DNA from 4 places in the Pseudochelatococcus sp. genome. Region 2 is predicted to be linked to each of the others. Evidence: riboswitches for the same ligand, from Rfam matches in the RefSeq annotation. Region 2 holds a riboswitch; each other region holds the start of a gene.
The links. Region 2 has a riboswitch for cobalamin ahead of ACOYJQ_RS13370 (TonB-dependent receptor plug domain-containing protein). Riboswitches for the same ligand answer to the same signal wherever they lie in the genome.
Positions count from the first base shown of each region.

Region 1: another riboswitch for cobalamin. It lies ahead of ACOYJQ_RS02155 (ABC transporter substrate-binding protein); the one in region 2 lies ahead of ACOYJQ_RS13370 (TonB-dependent receptor plug domain-containing protein).
Region 3: another riboswitch for cobalamin. It lies ahead of metE (5-methyltetrahydropteroyltriglutamate--homocysteine S-methyltransferase); the one in region 2 lies ahead of ACOYJQ_RS13370 (TonB-dependent receptor plug domain-containing protein).
Region 4: another riboswitch for cobalamin. It lies ahead of cobW (cobalamin biosynthesis protein CobW); the one in region 2 lies ahead of ACOYJQ_RS13370 (TonB-dependent receptor plug domain-containing protein).

Region 1 is NZ_JBMNUS010000001.1:513,623-518,404, reverse strand. Features, by position in the region: gene ACOYJQ_RS02160 (FecCD family ABC transporter permease) at 1-858, opposite strand, end outside; gene ACOYJQ_RS02155 (ABC transporter substrate-binding protein) at 855-1,874, opposite strand; cobalamin riboswitch at 1,995-2,189, opposite strand; gene cobT (nicotinate-nucleotide--dimethylbenzimidazole phosphoribosyltransferase) at 2,293-3,264, opposite strand; gene ACOYJQ_RS02145 (metal ABC transporter solute-binding protein, Zn/Mn family) at 3,461-4,432, opposite strand; gene ACOYJQ_RS02140 (Fur family transcriptional regulator) at 4,583-4,782, shown strand, end outside.
Region 2 is NZ_JBMNUS010000008.1:165,225-170,006, reverse strand. Features, by position in the region: gene ACOYJQ_RS13375 (ABC transporter substrate-binding protein) at 1-13, opposite strand, end outside; gene ACOYJQ_RS13370 (TonB-dependent receptor plug domain-containing protein) at 97-2,067, opposite strand; cobalamin riboswitch at 2,184-2,369, opposite strand; gene ACOYJQ_RS13365 (DNA translocase FtsK 4TM domain-containing protein) at 2,645-4,782, shown strand, end outside.
Region 3 is NZ_JBMNUS010000019.1:7,096-11,877, reverse strand. Features, by position in the region: gene metE (5-methyltetrahydropteroyltriglutamate--homocysteine S-methyltransferase) at 1-1,933, opposite strand, end outside; cobalamin riboswitch at 2,035-2,279, opposite strand; gene ACOYJQ_RS18370 (arsenate reductase ArsC) at 2,333-2,734, opposite strand; gene ACOYJQ_RS18365 (UPF0262 family protein) at 2,784-3,272, opposite strand; gene hisD (histidinol dehydrogenase) at 3,357-4,649, opposite strand; gene ACOYJQ_RS18355 (DUF2948 family protein) at 4,633-4,782, opposite strand, start outside.
Region 4 is NZ_JBMNUS010000001.1:532,304-537,085, reverse strand. Features, by position in the region: gene ACOYJQ_RS02250 (cobyric acid synthase) at 1-1,284, opposite strand, end outside; gene cobO (cob(I)yrinic acid a,c-diamide adenosyltransferase) at 1,312-1,926, opposite strand; gene cobU (bifunctional adenosylcobinamide kinase/adenosylcobinamide-phosphate guanylyltransferase) at 1,975-2,496, opposite strand; cobalamin riboswitch at 2,689-2,900, shown strand; gene cobW (cobalamin biosynthesis protein CobW) at 2,940-4,007, shown strand; gene cobN (cobaltochelatase subunit CobN) at 4,042-4,782, shown strand, end outside.

The sequences.
Region 1 (4,782 bases), on a different contig from region 2:
CGCCACGCTCACCATCACCGCCGTCAGCAGGGCCGCGACCGTGATCAGCACCACCTGCACGCGGCGTACCGGCACGCCGAGCGAGGCCGCCGAATCCGCGCCGAACACGAATGCGTCGAGCGCGCGCGCATGCCAGATGACGATGGTGACGCCCGCCAGCGCCACCGGCACGACGAGGCCCACATCGGCCCAGCGCGCGCCGCTCAGATTGCCCAGCAGCCAGAACATGATGCCGCGCGCCTGCTCGGCATTGGCGGATTTCGTGATGATGAAGGAGGTCAGCGCGTTGAAGAGCTGCGACCCCGCGATGCCCGCCAGCACGATCTGCCCGGCCGCCAGCGCCCCCGCGCCGCCGCCGGCCGCTCGCGCCAGCACGATCACGAACAGAAACGCCACGATCGCTCCGGCGAAAGCCCCGAGCGACAGGGAAACCGCGCCCGCCCCCAGGCCGGCGATGGTGACGGCGACAGCGCCGGTGGAGGCGCCGGCGGAAATGCCAAGAATGTAGGGATCGGCAAGCGCGTTGCGCAACAAGGCTTGCAGCACGACGCCGGACGCCGCCAGCCCCGCCCCGCAGCACGCCGCGACGAAGGTGCGGCTGAGCCTGTAGTGCCACACGATGCCGCGATCGATCGGATCGACGGCATAACCGGCGCCGAACAGCTCGTTGGCCAGCGTATGCAGGATGGTGCGCAGGGGAATGGACGTCTCCCCGATGGAGACGCCCGCCATGATCGCGGCGACGAGCACCGCGACCGCCAGCGACGCGCCCAGCGCGCGCGACAGGCCGGCGCTCCAGCTCGCACCGTTCCCACGCGCGCCGTTCTCATCTGCCCGCGCCGGAGCGGCCGCGCTCATTTCGCCGGATCGAAGGCTTCCAGCCCTTCGGCGAGCGTCTCGATGCCGCCGATGGTGCGGATGGTTGCATCCATCGCATGCGCATCCATGACGATGATGCGGTTGTGCTTCACCGCCTCCATCTGGCTCGCCACCGGATCGGTCCGCAGGAATTCCAGCTTCTTCTCGTGGTCGTCGGCCGGGAAGCGGCGGCGGTTCATCCGCGCGATGACGATGATGTCGGGGTTGGCGCGCGCGATCGTCTCCCAGCCGACGACCGGCCATTCCTCATCGGACTCGACGACGTTGCGGATGCCGAGCTTGTCCATCATGTAGGCGGGCGCGCCCTTGCGGCCGGCGACATACGGATCGATGTCCATGTCCGCGCTGGAGAACCAGAACACGGCGGAGATATCCTTGCTCCTGAAGGCCGCCGCCCGCGCGATGGCCGCCTGCTCGCGCGCCTTGAGATCCGCCACCAGCCTGTCGCCGCGTTCCGGGATGTCGAAGATCTCCGCCAGCTCGCGGATGCCCTGATAGAGGCTTTCCGTGTTGAACAACTCCGAGCGCGTGCCGTCGACGCCGACCGTGTTATCCTTGGCGATGCAGTCGGCGGGCATGGTGTAGGTGGGAATCGAAAGATCGTGGAACTGGTCGCGCGTCGCGACGATGCCCTCCGGCCCGACATGCCAGACGAACTGGATGGCGACGAGATCGGGGCGCTTCTGCACCACGCTCTCGAAGCTGGGGTCGTTGTCCGCCAGCCGCTCCACCTTGTCGTTGACGTCCCGGAACTCCGGCAACACCTCGTTGAACCACACCGAGGTGCCGACAACCCTGTCGGAGAGCCCCAGCGAATAGAGCACTTCGGTGGCGGATTGCCCGATGGTTACGGTGCGCTGCGGCGCGTGATCGAAGGTGACGTCGATGCCGCAGTTCTTCAGCGTCAGCGGATAATGGGTCGCCTCCGCGGCGAACGCGCCCGGCGCGAGGAGAAACGAGGCGACAAGGCCCGCGAGGATGGATTTTCTAGACATCGTTTCCGGCTCCATTCGAAGGCGAACGGCCGGTCTCGACATCGAACGGCACAAACGTGCCTATCAGGGCAAGCGCCTGACACATCATGACGATCCTTTCCTCGGGACACCCCGCCCGCGTCAACATTCCAGTCGTCGGCAGGTCTCCTGACTGACGGATCAGCGCCCTCTCCCGACCTTCCCGGACCATCCGGCCCAGTGGCGTCAAGGGGAGAAGGCTCACCGCCTACAGTTGCGGGGGCAGTTTCGTTTGGCGACGGATCGCCGCGAATTCCCTATTCATTCCCGAAGGAAACCGACGCCGCATAAGCCGATGCGCCGCCGCTTTTGTCAAGCGGCAAGAAACCGGAGCGGCAAGAAACCGGAGCGGCGAGAAACCGAAACGGCAAGAGCCGGAACCGCGCCCCGCGCCGCCGGCTCAGCCTTCTGAAACGCCCGCCCCGGCGAAGGTCGCCATGCTGTTGTGGCACTCCAGCGCGGCGCGCAGGATGTTGAGCGCCAGCGCCGCGCCCGTGCCTTCGCCCAGCCGCAGGTCGAGCTCCAGAACGGCCCTCTTGCCCAGCCGCTCCAGCAGGCGGCGGTGGCCGGGCTCGGCGGAAACGTGGCCGGCGAGACAATGATCGAGCAGCCGGGAATCGACCGCATGCAGCACAGAGGCGGCGGCCGTGCAGATGAACCCGTCGAGCAGCACCGGAATCCGCGCCGCCCTCGCCGCCAGGATCGCGCCGCAGATCGCCGCCTGCTCGCGCCCGCCCAAAGCGGCGAGAACCCGCAGCGGATCGCGGCCGGGGTGGCGCGCGAGCCCTCTTTCGACGACCTCCGCCTTGCGCCGCACGCCCTCGGCTCCCGCCCCCGTGCCGGGACCGACCCATTCGGCCGCCGGCCCGCCGAACAACGCCGCCGCCAGCGCCGCCGCGACCGTGCTGTTGCCGATGCCCATCTCGCCCAGCACCAGCACGTCCGCCGCCGCATCGATCGCCGCCGCACCCCGGTTGAGCGCGACGAGCGTCTCTTCTTCCGTCATCGCAGGTCCGGCGGTGAAATCGGCCGTGGGGCGGTCGAGATCGAGCGCGATCACCTCCATCCGCGCGCCGGCGACACGGCAAAGCTGGTTGATCGCCGCGCCGCCCGCCCGGAAGTTCGCGACCATCTGCGCCGTCACCTCCTGCGGAAACGGGTTGACGCCCTGCGCGCAGACGCCGTGATTCCCGGCAAAGACCAGCGCCTGCGCCAGATCGACCCGCGGATGCGGGTCCGCCCGCCAGCCGGCCATGAACAGCGCCAGTTCCTCCAGCCGCCCGAGGGAGCCTTGCGGCTTCGTCAGCCTGTCCTGATGCGCCGCGGCCGCATCGCGCGCCCCGGCATCGGTGCCGGGAAGGATCGCCGCCATCGGCGCGATATCCGCCAGGGCGGCGAGCGGAAAAGTGGCAAGCGGAAAAGTGGCAAGAGGGGGCGCGCCCGATTCGGATAAAATCACCGTTTCATGCCTTCGTTTCATGTTCACGCATGCGCCCCGCCGGTGGGGCGGCCAGACCGCCGACAAAGCACAATCGCGGCGGCGGGGCCACCGGAATCCGGCGCAAGCCTCAGGAGCCCAGCCTGCCGTTCAGGCCCTTTTCCGGCGCCTCGCCGCCGAGCGCACGGGCGATCACGGTGGCGTTGTGATCGATCATGCCGATATACGTACCTTCATAAGTGCCGGGCGCGCCCATGGCATCGGAAAACAGCTCGCCGCCGATCGTCACCTTATGCCCCTTCGCGGCGGCGCCCTCGATCAGCGCCTTGACGTTGCGGTCGGAGACCGACGATTCGATGAAGATCGCTCCGATCTTGCGGTCGACCAGCACGCCGACCAGATCCTCGATCTGCCTCAGCCCCGCCTCGCTCTCCGTCGAGATGCCCTGAATGCCGAGCACCTCGAAGCCGTAGGCCCTGCCGAAGTAGTTGAAGGCGTCATGCGCCGTGATCAGCACGCGCGAAGCCTCGGGCACCGTGGCAAGCGCCTTGTCCGCATAATCGGCGAGCGCATCGATCTCGGTGAAATGCCGTTCGGCGTTCGCCTCGAAAACGGCCCTCCCGTCGGGGTCGAGCCCGATCAGCGCGTCGCGCGCCGCCGCGACGACGCCCCGCCACAGGCGCGGGTTCATCCAGACATGCGGATCGTAGCGATTCTGATAGTCGTCGTTGGGCAGAAGCCGGTCTTTCGGCAAACTCTCGGCCAGCGCGACAACCGGCTTGCGCTTCGCGAGATCGTGGAAAAATTCCTCAAGCTGGGCCTCCAGATAAAGGCCGTGCCAGAACACGGCGTCGGCCCTCGCCATCGCCGCGATGTCGGAGCGGGTCTGGCGGTAGACATGGGGATCGACGCCCGGCCCCATCAGCGCCCTCACCTCGACACGCTCGCCGCCGACCTGCCGCACCGCATCGGCGATCATGCCCGTCGTCGCGACGACGGCGAGCTTCTTTTCCTGCGCGGCGGCCGGCGCAACCGCCATTGCAGCAGCCAGCGACACGCCGATCAAGCCGGCCAGAACGGCCCGTCTCATCCTGTCAAACATACTCGCATCTCCTTGTTAATGCGACAATTTCGTCGTCCATCGCATATCATCCGTCAATGCAGTTGCAAATCATTTGCAAAAATGGATTGACGCGTGTCCCGCCTTTCTTATTCTGCAATTGCAACTGAATTGCAACAAGGATTCGACCGGATGACGACGATGAACGCAACCGGCAAGAAAAACGCCGCGATGACCGGTTCTCCGCGCCGCGCCCCCCGGCCGCGGCTTTCCGATGCCCGGCCACCTGCAACGGATGCTCCGATGCTTCTCGTTCCCGATGACATGCTGAAGCGCCTGCGCGCGGCGCGCGACAGGCATTCTCTCACGCGCGCCGACATCGCCGACCTGCC
Region 2 (4,782 bases):
GCGGAAGCATCATGAGCGGGAGCTCCCGCCATACCCGCCTTGCACGCTTTCTCCGATGCATCATGGCCCGCCGCGCCGCAATGGCGCCCCCATCCGTCAGGGCGGCGTGAAGCGCAACCCGGCGTAAACGCCGAGTCCCGGACGCCGGAAGCCGACCGGGTTCTCATACCGGCGGTCGAACAGGTTGTCGACGCGCGCGAAGATCGCCGTGCTGTCGTCGGCCTTGTAATCGGCGGCGATGTCGACCGTCGCATAGCCCGACGCGCGCAGGCGCGGGATGGAGAAGTCGCGGTTGCCGTCCACCCACGGGCCGATGTAGATCGCCGTCGCGGACAGGCCCAGCCGCTCGGTGGCCTGCCAGCGCGCGGTGAAACTCGCCTTGTGGCGGGGGCGGCGCAGCAATTCCTGCCGGGCGATATCGTCGCGTGCGAGCGTGAACGTGTAATCGGCGCGCAGATCCACCGTCCGCGTCAGCGCCACCGCCGCGAAAGCCTCGACGCCGCGCGTCGTCGCCTTGCCGACATTGGTATAGGAGGTGAAATCGGCGTTGGTGTTGATGAGATTGTCGATATCGTTGTGGAAATAGGTTGCGCCGATCAGCACGCGCTCGCCCGCCAGCGGCTGCTCGAAACCGATGTCGTATCCGGTGCTTTCCTCCGGCAACAGATCGGGATTGCCGTAGAAGTTGTAGAGCGGGCGCGAGTCCATGAAACGCTGGCTGAGAGTGGGGGCCTTGAAGCCGGTGCCGACGCTGGCCTTGAGGCGCGTTTCCAGCCCCGGCAACGTCAGCGTGGGGGCGATGCGCCATGTCGTGTGAGCGCCGAAATCGTCGTTGTCGTCGTGGCGAATGTTGGCGGCGAAGGACAGCCGGTCGAAGACCTGCCCCTGCCACTCTACGAAACCGGCGCTGTTGCCGGACGAGACGACGAGGCTGTCGTCGTCGAGGCGTTCGCGCTCGTGCTGGAGGCCGAGGATGAGCTTGTGCCCGGTCGCGACGGCGATATCCGTGCGCCAGTCGTAGATCGTCCGCTCTCCCAGATAATTGCTGACGCTGCCCGGCCCGAAGGCGGTCGCCGGCTCGCGGCTTTCGCGATCCTCGTTGGCGTAGCCGATGCCGAACGTGTTGGCGACGCGCCCGTCCCACAGCGACCAGACGCCCTCGGCGCGGGTGACGAAGCGCTTGTTGCGCTGCTCGCTGCGGGCCGCGTTCGGCGCGCCGGGCCAGCCGCCGTCGGTCGTGTTCTTCAGCAGCGCATCGGTGTAACGGCCGACGACCGAGAGGCGAACGCTGTCGGAAAGCGTTACCCCGAGCCGGGTGGCGAATGACCGGTTGTCATAAAAATCGTCGTTGACGCGCTGGCCGGGCGGCACCAGTTCCGGCGGCGTGACCGGCGTCGCTTCCGTGCGCAGGTGGGCGGCGGAAAAGAAATAGTCGAAGCGCCCGTCGCCGCCGGAAAGGCTGGCGCGCTGATTGAACGTGCCGAACGATCCGCCCTCGGCCTCGATCGCCGCCCGCGGCGGGCCGTCGCCCGCCTTCGTGGTGATGCTGACGACGCCGCCCAGCGCGTCCGCGCCGTAAAGGCCGCTCTGCGGCCCGCGCAGCACCTCGATGCGCGCCACATCCGCCGTCATCAGATGGCCGAAATCGAATGCGCCGCCCGGCGTCGAGGGATCGTTGACCGGAACGCCGTCGATCAGCACCTTGACGTGATTGGCGTTGGTGCCGCGCACGAACAGCGACGTCTGCCCGCCGGGGCCGCCGGTCCGGACGGCATTCACGCCGGGAACGGTGGCGAGCGCATCCGCGACCGTGCGCCGCTGCGCGCGCTGGATATCCGCATCCGTCACGACCGTCACCGACGAACCTACCTGCCGGACGGGGAGAGGCAGCGCGGTGGCGCTTACCGTGATTTCATCCAGCGTGAAAGACGCCGCCTCCCGAGCGACACCCCGGCCGGGCGCCGTCAGGCCGGCGACCGCCAGCGCCGGAAGAGAGAACAGAACGGCCAGACGGCGCAAGCGCACCGACCCGGAGGCAAGGAACAGGAACACGGCGGCACCTCTCAAGGCGGCGCCGGACGCTCGCGCGGCGCACGTATCGGCACGTCACCGCGACAAGACACCACCGCTTATCCGTCAAGGAAAACGGCAAGCTCCATCGGCACACCCCGACCGACGATCCGCTGTGACCACATTCGACGGCAGGTCTCCTGGCTCGCGGTTGCCGCCCGCGCCGCCTTCCCGGACCACAGGTCCAGTGGCATCATGGCGCAAGCCTGCCGCTCACAGTTGCGGGGACAGCCGCAGATTCGCGCGCGCTCACTGCGTTCCCTTTTCATCCCGAAGGAACCGTCGCGGAGAAATTATCCTGCCCAGGTCGAGCTGTCAAAGCCGGCCCGTCGACGTCGCGCCGTCAAAACGGGACAGGCCGCCACGCGACACGATTGACACAAAGCGGCGAGCGTCACGTCGCAATAACGTCATATAAGGCGTGCAAAAGCCGCAATCGACGTTGACGAAATGATTATAGCAGACACGCCATCGACTTAACCGCCAAATCATGTTGGAGAGTTAATTCGGGCTTAACCGGCCCCAAGGTACATTTGCCCGCGAATCAAGCCATTCCGCGAGCGCTATCCGAAACATGCGAACCATCAGACGGACACCGTCCCACGCCGATGATATCTCCGACGCGCTGCGCCGCTTCCTGGCCCAGCGCGCCGCCGAACTGGCCGGCCTCGGCCTGCTTGCTTTCGTCGGAGCCGCCGTTCTGGCGTTGATGACGTGGTCTGTGGAAGACCCGAGCCTCACGCATGCGACCGAAGGGCGCGTGGCCAACATGCTGGGCCGGCCGGGAGCGGTTTTCGCCGATCTCACCATGCAGATTTTCGGTCTCGGCTCGGTGGCGCTGCTTTTGCCCTGCGCGGTGTGGGCGATCCGGCTCGTCAGCCGCCGCCCCCTGCCGCGGCCGTTGCTGCGGCTGGGGCTCTGGCTGGTGGGCGCGGGCGCCGCCGCCGCGGTGGCGAGCGCCTTGCCGGAAACCGCTCGCTGGCCGCTGCCTTCCGGGCTCGGCGGCGTGGTGGGCGACGCGCTGCTGTTCGGCGGGCACGGACTTTTCGGCGGTGGCGGCATCGGCGCGCTGATCGGGGGCCTTATCTACGCGGCGGTGGCGATACTCGCTTTGTCGGCGGCGTCGGGTTTCGGCCTCGCGCAGCCGGCGCGCGAGCCTTCCCCCGACGATCCGTACGAGATGTCGCCGGCCGAAGACGACGGCCGCGATGAGCCCGGTTGGGGCATCGTGTCGCTGGGTGCGGCGATTCATGCGCTGATGACCGCGAAAACGGCCCTCGTGCGCCGGTTTCGCCGGCCCGATCCGCTGGATAGGCGCGCGCCGGCAACCGCGCGCGCCATGCAGGAGCCCATGTTCGCCGGCGTGTATCAGCCGATGGACGTGCCGGCTGCGCCTGCGCCGGCCACCCCTGCAAGCATCGACGCTTTCGACGACATCCCGCCGGAGGTCGCGGCCTTCGCTCCCGCGCGGGAGCGCTCCTCGCGCGTGCAGGTGCATATCCCTGCCGCCGCCCCGGATCTGCCGGCCGCTTTCGAGCCCGAAACGATGGCGGAAAGGCTGGCGCCCGATCTTCCGCCGCCCGCAGAAGAGATGCGGGACGAGGTTCCCGCATGGCGCAAGCCGTTCCAGTTACCGCCCAACGTGCGCTTCACGCGCAGCACCGATCGCGAACTGGCCGAGCGCCAGCGCCTGACGCGGGGCGATGACGCGCACGACATGTCGCTGGCGGATGATTTCGCGCCGGCGGACGAGCCGGCATTCGAGAACGCGGACGATCGCGGCGTTTTCCGCGACGCGCCGGGCGACGAGCATTATTATGGCGTCGAGGTCGATCTGTCGCCGGCGGACACCGAAAGCGGCCGGCCGGAAGATCGCCTGGTGTTCGATCCGCCGCGTGGCGAGGAGGCGGATTTCAGCGGCGACGCCCCGCATGCGGGCAGTCCGTTCGCGGACGAGCCGTCTCCCGACGACGATGCCCTCGCCCCGCCGGTGATCTTGCGGCACACGATGCGCCCGCCCGCGCTCGCGCCCTCCAACGACGACGATCCGTCCGCCGCTCCGCCGCCCGTCGCGGCCCGCGCGCCGCAACCCGCTCCCCGACCTGCGCCGCGGCCCGCTGTTCCCGCACGCACGGAAGCGCCGGTTTCCCGGCGGGCGGTGGTCGAAGCGCCGGCGGCGCGCCAGCAGCCTTCGCCCGGCGTCACGACGCGCCGCGTGCAGCAGACGATCGCGGCTGCCGGCGAGTACGAGATGCCGCCGCTGTCGGTGCTCGCGCTGCCCACCGGACCGAAGGACACCATTTCCGAGGATGCGCTGGAGCAGAACGCGGCGCTGCTGGAAAGCACGCTCGAAGACTTCGGCGTGCGCGGCGACATCATCCACGTGCGCCCCGGCCCGGTCGTCACGCTGTATGAGCTGGAGCCCGCGCCGGGCACGAAATCCTCGCGCGTGATCTCGCTCGCCGACGACATCGCCCGCTCCATGAGCGCGATCTCGGCGCGCGTGGCGGTGGTGCCCGGCCGCAACGCCATCGGCATCGAACTGCCCAACGCGCGGCGCGAAACCGTCTACCTGCGCGAATCGCTGGCCTCCGAGGAGTTCCAGAAGTCGAAGTTCAAGCTGGCGCTCTGTCTCGGCAAGACCATCGGCGGCGAACCCGTCATCGCCGATCTGGCGCGCATGCCGCATCTGCTGGTGGCGGGCACGACGGG
Region 3 (4,782 bases), on a different contig from region 2:
TGCGCAGCGGCAGCCCCTCGCGGATCGCCGGCTCGTCGATCTGGATGACGCGGATGCCGGCGGCCTCCAGGTCGTTCACCTCGTCGCGCAGCGCCAGCGCGATCTGGCGGCAGACATCGGCGCGCGGCAGGTCGTCACGCACGAAGGACCATTGCAGCATGGTGATGGGGCCGGTCAGCATGCCCTTCACGGGCCTGTCGGTGAGCGACTGGGCATAGGCGCTCCATTCCACCGACATGGGCCTGGGGCGCGAGACGTCGCCGAAGATGATCGGCGGGCGCACGCAGCGCGAGCCGTAGCTTTGCACCCAGCCGGCCCTGGTGAAGGCATAGCCGTCCAGCAGCTCGCCGAAATACTGCACCATGTCGTTGCGCTCGAACTCGCCGTGCACCGGCACGTCGAGGCCGATCTCGTCCTGCCAGCGAATCGCCTTCGCCGTCTCGTCGCGCAGGAACGCGTCGTAACCCGCGTCGTCCAGCTCGCCGCGCGCGTGGGCGGCGCGGGCCTTGCGCACTTCCGCCGTCTGCGGGAAGGAGCCGATGGTCGTCGTGGGGAAGAGCGGCAGGCCGAGCGCCGCATGCTGCGCCTCGCGCCGTTGGGAGAACGGGTGCGCGCGCCGCGCATCCTCGGGCCGCACGGCCGCAAGGCGCGCCGCCACCGCCGCGCTGTGGATGCGGGGAGACGCCGCCCGCGCCGCCACCGCCGCGTCGGAGGCCGCAAGCTCCTCCTTCACCGCCTCGCGCCCGCGTGACAGCGCGCGGCCGAGAATCGACAGTTCGTCGAGCTTCTGGGCGGCGAAGGCCAGCCAGCTCTTCAGTTCGGCGTCGAGCCCCGTTTCCGCGTCGAGGTCGTAGGGAACGTGCAGCAGCGAACAGGAGGGCGAGACGATCAGGTGATCGGTGCCGCGCTTCGCCGCGACGGGCTCGATGCGGTCGAGGATCGCCGACAGGTCGGCGCGCCACACGTTGCGGCCGTCGATGACGCCGAGCGACAGGGCAAGGCCGGCGGGCGCCCGCCTGACAACATCGTCGAGCTGTTCGGGCGCGCGGGCGAGATCGAGATGCAGCGCCGCCACCGGCAGCGCCAGCGCGGTGGCGAGGTTGTCGCCGAGCGCGCCGAAGTAGCTCGTGAGCTGGATCTTGAGGCCGGGCACGGCGCGGGCGAACATGTCATAGGCCGAGGCGATGGCCTGACGCGTGGCGTCGCCGATGTCGAGCGACAGCACCGGCTCGTCGATCTGCACCCAGTCGGCGCCGTGGGCGGCGAGGCGGCGCAGGATCTCCGTATAGACCGGCAACAGGCCCGGCAGCAGCGACAGCGGATCGACATCCCCGTCGCGGCTCTTGCCGAGCGACAGGAACGTCACCGGCCCGACCAGCACGGGGCGGGTGTGGTAGCCGAGCGCCTTGGCCTCGCGGAACTCGTCGACGATCTTGGTCGAGGCGAGCGAGAATTCCTGACCGCGCGAGAACTCCGGCACCAGATAGTGGTAGTTCGTATCGAACCACTTGGTCATTTCGAGCGCCGGCAGCCCTTCGGCCACTCCCGCCGCATCGCCGGCGCATCCGCACGCCTCGCCCTCGCCGTGTCCTTGGCTGTGGCCTTGGCCCTGCGTGCCCCGCGCCAGCGCGAAATAGGTGTCGAGCGATACCTCGCCGCCCTTCCAGCCGTAAAGCGCCGGAATCGCGCCGACCGTCACCGCGGTGTCGAGCACCTGATCGTAGAAGGAGAAATCGTTCGACGCGATATGCGTGACGCCGGCGCGGCGCTGCCACGCCCAGTTGTCGGCGCGCAAGCCCGCCGCCACCGCGGACAGATCGTCCGATCCGGTCTTGCCGGACCAGTAGCTTTCGAGAGCGGTTTTCAGTTCGCGGCGCGGGCCGATGCGCGGCAGGCCCAGAGCGGCGACAATCACATCTGATGAAGAAGACATTCGGCTATAACCCCATGACTTGACTGGGGGCAAAAGACCGAGCGGACGCGCGCGGGGAGCATGCGCCCCCGCGATCAGCGACCACCGGGAACCCCGCCCGAGGACGATTATGCGCCGTGGCAGGTCTCCTGGCTCGCGGGTCAGCGCGCCCCTCCGGCCTTCCCGGAGCCTGCCTTTTCCGGGCCGCTCCAGTGACACGAATTGGACGGGCGCTCGCCGCCGACAGTTGCGGGGTGCAGCTCCGGCATCGAACCGCGACCGCCTGCGCGACCGCCGTCCTGAACCGGATTCCCTCTTCGCTTCGCCGCCTGAAACGGGGCGAAGAACCACGACCCATGCACTATGGCAGATCGGCGGCAATGGTCAAGTATGTATATAAAGATATGTTTATATCGTTGTTCAGGCCGAAGGACTGAACCGCTCCATGATGCGTTGCTTCAGGCCGTCGCGCACCGAGCGATAGGCGTCGAGCCGCTGGTCGCGCGATCCCTGCGTGGCGGTGGGATCGAAGGTCGGCCAATATTCCACCTCGACGGCCATGGTGCGGGTGAGTTCCATCGCCCGGTGGTGCGCCTCGGGCGAGAGCGTGACGATGAGATCGAAGCCGGTATCTTCCAGCTCCTCCAGCGATCGGGGCGTATGGCCGGCGAGATCGATGCCGATCTCCTCCATGACGGCGACGGTGAAGGGATCGATGACGTCCGGGCGCACGCCGGCGGATTCGACATAGAGGGAGCGGCCGAAATAGTGGCGGGCGATGCCTTCGGCCATCGGCGAGCGCACGGCGTTGAGCGCGCACATGAACAGAACGGACTGGATGCGGCGCCCCGCCGCCGCGCCCAAGGCCACGTCAGCCCTTCCAGTGCAGGGCGAACAGCAGCGTGAACAGCCGGCGGGCCGTGTCGAAATCGACATCGAGCTTGCCGGCCAGCCGTTCGCGCAGCAGCTCGGACGCCTCGTCGTGCATGCCGCGCCGGCCCATGTCGATGGCCTCGATCTGCGAGGGCGTGGCGGTGCGGATGGCGGCGTAATAGCTTTCGCAGATCAGTTCGTAATCCTTGATCACGCGGCGGAAAGGCGTCAGCGACAGGAAATGCGCGACGACATGCGTGCCGTCCTCCTCGCGCACCTCAAGCAGCAGTTTGCGGTCGACAAGCGCGATGCGCAGCGCGTAAGGCCCGCCGGCATGGCCGGCGACGGTGAAATGGTTCTCTTCGAGAATATCCCATATCGCGACCGCGCGCTCGTGTTCCTGATCGGGATTGCCCCGCCCCAGCGAGGCCTCGTCCAGCGCCACGGACACGAGACGGTGGCGCTTGTCGTCATCAGCGCTTGTCACGGCACGACCTTTCGGTTCGACTTGACCTTCCGGCAAAAAGAAGGATTCCGGCTTCCGGGCTCATCATTTCGCCCCGCGCCGCTGTCAAAGATTGAGACGGATGCTGACGGAACGGGCGTGCGCGTCGAGGCCCTCGGCCTCGCCCAGCGCGATCGCCGCCGGTCCGACATGGCGCAGGGCCTCCGCCGTGCAATGCAGGATGGAGGTGCGCTTGAGAAAATCCGGCACGCCGAGACCCGAGGCGAAACGCGCCGAACGCGCCGTCGGCAAGACATGGTTGGGGCCGCCGACATAATCGCCCACCGCTTCCGGCGTATATTGCCCGATGAAGATCGCCCCCGCGTTGCGCACCGCCCCCGCCAGCGCCTCCGCGTCGCCTGCTGCGATTTCCAGATGCTCAGGGGCGATGCGGTCGACGAGCGGCACGGCATCCGCCAAGGTGGGCACCAGCACGATCGCGCCGAAATCCTCCCAGCTCCGCCGCGCGATGTCGGCGCGCGGCAGGGTGGCGAGTTGCCCCTCGACCGCGACCGCGACCGCATCCGCCAACGCGGCGCTGTCGGTGACGAGGATGGATTGCGCCGCCGTGTCGTGCTCCGCCTGCGCCAGCAGGTCCGCCGCCAGCCACTCGGGATTGGCGTCGCCGTCCGCCAGGATCAGCACTTCCGACGGGCCGGCGATCATGTCGATGCCGACACGGCCGAACACGCGCCGCTTCGCCGCCGCGACATAGGCGTTGCCCGGCCCCACGATCTTGGCGACCGGCGCGATCGTCCGCGTGCCGTAGGCCAGCGCCGCGACGGCCTGCGCGCCGCCGATGCGGTAGAGTTCGTGGACGCCCGCCATGCGCGCCGCCGCCAGTACCAGCGGATTGACCGCGCCGCCGGGCGTCGGCACCGCCATCACGATGCGCGGCACGCCCGCCACCTGCGCCGGCACGGCGTTCATCAGCACGGAGGACGGATAGCTCGCCGTGCCGCCGGGCACATAGAGGCCCACCGATTCGATGGCCGTCCAGCGCCAGCCCGCCGTCACGCCGGCCGCGTCCGTGAAGCGCTCGTCGGCCGGTTTCTGCCGCTGGTGATAGGCCGCGATGCGCACATGTGCCAATTCCAGCGCCGCCAGCGCCTGCGGCGGCGCGGCCGCCAGCGCGGCGTCGATCTCGGCATCGGTGATGCGCAGGCCATCGGCATCGAGAGTGAGCGAATCGAAGCGGGCGGTGTAATCGATCACGGCCGCGTCGCCGCGCGCGGCCACGTCGGCGATGATGTCCCGGACGGCGGCGTCGACATCTTCCGCGACCTCGCGCTTGGCCGCGAGAAGCGCACGGAAAGCAGCCTCGAAACCCTCGTCGCGCGCGTCAAGTCTTACCGGCATCCGATCCTCCGTCACCGCCATCGTCCGGCCGATGCACGGGGCGGTTTTCCACCTCCCACATCGGGCCGAGATCCTTCATCTGCGCTTCTATGCATTCCACTTCAAGCCGAATGGCGGCCCCGCCGGAAAACTC
Region 4 (4,782 bases), on a different contig from region 2:
GTGGACGTAGCTGCCGAAGACGCGCCCGTCCGCCGAGACCGCGCCGTCCGCGCGCCCGTCGTCGAAACGGGCGAAGGGCCGCGCGGCATCGGGGCCTTCGCTCACACCCATGTGCATCTCATAGCCGGCGAACCGCACGCCGTCGCGGCTTTCGCCCGCCACGAGTCCGAGCTGCTTGTGCGGCGCGAGGCGGGTGGCGACATCCAGCAGGCCGAGCCCCGCAACCTGCGCCGGCGCGCCCTCGATGCCCGGATCGTCAATGACGCGCCCGAGCATCTGGTAGCCGCCGCAAACCCCGAGCACGAAGCCGCCCCGGCGCACATGGGCCCTGATGTCGACATCGAAGCCGGCCGCGCGCAGCGCCCGCACTCCCGCCACCGTCGCCTTCGATCCCGGCAGCAGCACGAGCCGCGCGTCGCCGGGAATGGCGGAACCGGGAAACACGCGCACGAGTTCGACGCCCGGCTCAGCCTCCAGCGGATCGAGGTCATCGAAATTGGAGATGTGCGGCAGGATCGGCACGGCGATCCTGATTCTTTCCGCGCCCCTTTCGCTTTCGGCCTTCCGGCTCCGCTCCAGCCCGAGCGCATCCTCGGCGGGCAAGCGGCGCGCCTCGGGAAAATGGGGCACCAGCCCGAAGGCGCGCCAGCCGGTGCGCGCGGCGATCAGATCCATGCCCGCCGCGAACAGCCCCGGATCGCCGCGAAACCGGTTGACGATGAAGCCGCATATCCGCGCCGCGTCGGCGGGATCGAGCACGGCCTGCGTGCCGACGAGGCTCGCGATGACGCCGCCGCGGTCGATATCGCCGATCAGCACCACCGGCGTTCCCGTCGCGGCCGCGAAGCCCATGTTGGCGATATCGTTGGCGCGCAGGTTGACCTCGGACGCGCTGCCCGCGCCTTCCACCAGCACGATATCCGCCTCGTCCGACAATCGCCGGAAACTGTCCAGCACATATGGCATCAGCGCGGCCTTGAGCGTCTGATAGCGGCGCGCGTCGGCGTGATCGCACACCCGGCCCTGCACGACGACCTGCGAGCCGGTCTCGCTTTGCGGCTTCAGCAGCACCGGATTCATGTGCACGCTCGCCGGCACGCGGGCGGCGCGCGCCTGAAGGGCCTGCGCGCGGCCGATCTCGCCGCCGTCGACCGTGACGGCCGCGTTGTTCGACATGTTCTGCGGCTTGAACGGCCGCACACTGAGCCCGCGATCGGCCAGCGCCCGCGCGAGCCCGGCGACGATGAGCGATTTGCCCACGTCCGACCCCGTGCCCTGAAACATCAACGCCCGCGCCGGCCGTTTCATCCGTCAGAACTCGATTCCGGCCTGCGCCTTCACACCGGCGGCGAAATGGTGCTTCACCGCGCCCATGTCCGTCACCAGATCGGCGGCGGCGATCAGATCGGGCCTGGCGTTGCGGCCCGTGACGACGACATGCAGATCGGCGCGCCGGTTGCGCAGCGCATCGACCACCTCCGCGAGATCGAGATAATCGTAGCGCAGCGCGATGTTCAGCTCGTCGAGAATGACGAGGGCGAAGGCGGGATCGTCGAGCAGTTCGCGCGCCTTGTCCCACGCCCGGCGGGCGGCGGCGATATCGCGCTCCAGATCCTGCGTTTCCCAGGTGAAGCCCTCGCCCATCGTGTGCCACACGACGCGCTCGCCGAAGACCGAGAGCGCCTCACGCTCGCCCGTCTTCCACGCGCCCTTGATGAACTGCACCACGCCGACCCGCCCGCCGTGCCCCAGCATGCGCAGCGCCAGCCCGAAGGCCGCCGTCGACTTGCCCTTGCCGGGGCCGGTGTTGACGATCAGCAGGCCCTTTTCCCCGGTCTTCGCGGCCACTTCCGCATCCTGCACCGCCTTGCGGTTCTGCATCCGCGCCTTGTGGCGACGCGCCTCTTCCTCGGTGATTTCCGTCATTTCCGCCCTTTCCGCCGCGGCATCCGCTTGCTCATTTCACATGCATGCTCATTTCACCTGCATCGCCAGCCCCGCGACCATGAACAGCACGTTGTCGGCCTTCTGCGCAACCATCTGGTTCAGCCGGCCGGCGGCATCGCGGAAGCGGCGCGCCAGCGCGTTGTCCGGCACGATGCCGAGCCCCGTCTCGTTGGAGACGACGATCCACGGCCCGCGCGGGCGGGCGAGCGTCCCTGCCAGACGCAGGCTTTCCGCCTCCACGTCGCGCCCGTCCGGCGCGAGCATGACATTGGTCAGCCACAGCGTCAGGCAATCGATGAGCACCGGCGCGCCTTCCGGCATGGCCGCGAGCGCTCCCGCCAGGTCGAGCGGCTCCTCCACCGTGATCCAGCCCGCCGGCCGGCGCGCGGCATGGGCGGCGATGCGCGCGCGCATCTCCGCGTCGTAAGCCTGCGCGGTGGCGATATAGCGCCACGGCGCGGGCCGCTCCATGAGCAGCCGCTCCGCGTGGCCGCTCTTGCCGGAACGCGCGCCGCCCAGCACGAAAGTCAAGGATGCGCCATGCGACACGAAACCCGCCCGCTCCGAAATGACGCCCCGAAGGGAGCGATTCCCGGTTCAACATACAGCATCGGGCCGGATAGTGTGCGCTTTTCGGGAAAACCGGATGCGTAAACAAATGGATAGGGCGACAGCGCGATTGCGCCCGCACCCGCGCGCCGCCGATGCCGATCTGCGCCGTTGACAGGGTTCGCGCCCCGGCCCTAGATGGCGTGGACGGTCTTGCCCCGTTTCGGCCGATGCGGGGGAAGCGAAGAGGGAATGCGGTGCGCGGGCGCTTGCCCGCAAGGCCGCGGCTGTTCCCGCAACTGTAGCCGGAGAGTTCTTCCGCCTCGCGCCACTGGGATGCCGGGAAGGCGGCGGAGGAACGACGATCCGGGAGCCAGGAGACCTGCCGTCACCCGATTCACTCTGACCGTCCGGCGGGAGCACCGGACAGGGAGCGCATTCCGATGGCTGATTCCGCCTTTTCCGCCGCCCGTGGCCGGGTGCCGTGCACCATCGTCACCGGCTTTCTCGGGGCGGGCAAGACGACCCTCATCCGCAACCTCATCGCGCAGGCCGACGGCCACCGCCTCGCCGTCATCGTCAACGAGTTCGGCGACGTGGGCATCGACGGCGAGATCCTGCGCGGCTGCGGCGTCGAGAACTGCCCGCAGGACAACATCGTGGAACTGGCCAACGGCTGCATCTGCTGCACCGTCGCCGACGATTTCGCCCCGGCGCTCGACCGCATTCTGGCACTGGAGCCGCAAGTCGAGCACATCCTGATCGAGACCTCCGGCCTCGCCCTGCCCAAGCCGCTCGTGCAGGCGTTCCGCTGGCCGGCGATCCGCGGCCGCGTCACGGTCGACAGCGTTATCGCCGTGGTCGACGGCCCGGCGCTGGCGCAAGGGCGCGTCGCCGCCGATCATGACGCGCTCGAAAAGCAGCGCGCGGCCGATGAATCCATCGACCACGACGATCCGGTGGAGGAAGTGTTCGAGGATCAGATCGCCTGCGCCGATCTCGTCATCGTGTCCAAGGCCGACCTGCTGGATGACGCCGGCCGCGCCCGCGTCGAGGAGACGCTGCGCCCGCATCTGCGGGCCGCCGTCAGGGTCCTGACGGGCGTGAACGGCAAGGTCGACGCCGGCGCGGCGCTGGGGCTCGGGCTTCTCGGGCTGGGGATCGGCGTCGAGGACGCCATCGAGAGCCGCCGCACGCACCACGACGACGAGGCGGATCACGAGCACGACGATTTCGACAGCTTCGTCGTCGAGCTGCCGGCGATCCGCCGGCCGGAAGAGCTGGCAAGGCGCGTCAGCGAAGCCGTCGAGGCCGCCAACGTCTTGCGCCTCAAGGGTTTCGCCCATGTCGAGGGCAAGCCGCTGCGCCTGCTCGTGCAGGCGGCGGGGCCGCGCGTCGAGCATTATTACGACCGGCCGTGGACCGCGGGCGAGACGCCGCGCACGCGCCTCGTCGTCATCGGCCTCAAGGGCATCGACCGCGCGGCGGTCGAGAAGATTCTCGCGGCCTGAGCCCGTCGCGAGACCATATCGCAAAGCGTGAGCCATGCATCTGCTCGCCACCACCTCCGCCTCGCTGGACGACCTGATCGAACCCGTCGATCTCGGCCAGTCTCCCGCGCCGATGGCGGCGCTGTCCCTCACGGACAGCGACCTCGCCGGCCTCGCGGCGGCATGGCGGCGGGCGGGGGATGCCGTGCCGGCCCTGCGCCTCGCCCATCTGCGCGACCTGCGCCATCCGATGTCGGTCGACCTGTGGATCGAACGGATCGCGCGCCACGCGCGCGTCGTCGTGGCGCGGGTGCTCGGCGGCTATGACTGGTGGCGCTACGGCTGCGACCGGCTGGCGGCGGTGGCGCGCGAGCACGCCATCGCCCTCGCGCTGCTGCCCGGCGAATGCCGCGCCGACGACGAGCGGCTCGCCGCGCTCTCCACCGTCCCGCCGCAGGAGCGCGCCGCCCTCCTCGCCTGCTTTCGCGAAGGCGGGCCGGACAACCTGCGCGCGCTGGTGCGGCGCATGGCGGCGCTCGCGGGCGCGGCGGTGGCGGCGCCGGAAGCCCGGCCGGTAGCCAGAGCAGGCTTCTACCTGCCGGGGGAAGGCATCGTGCCGCTCGCCCGCTTCCGCCCGCTGGGGGCGGAAGCGGACGATACGCCTTGCGTGCCGATCGTCTTCTACCGCTCGATGCTGCTGGCCGCCGACGTCGCCCCCGTCGACGCGCTGTTCCACGCGCTGCGGGCGCGGGGCATCGCCGCCGTGCCGCTCTTCGTGCCGGGCCTGCGTGACCCG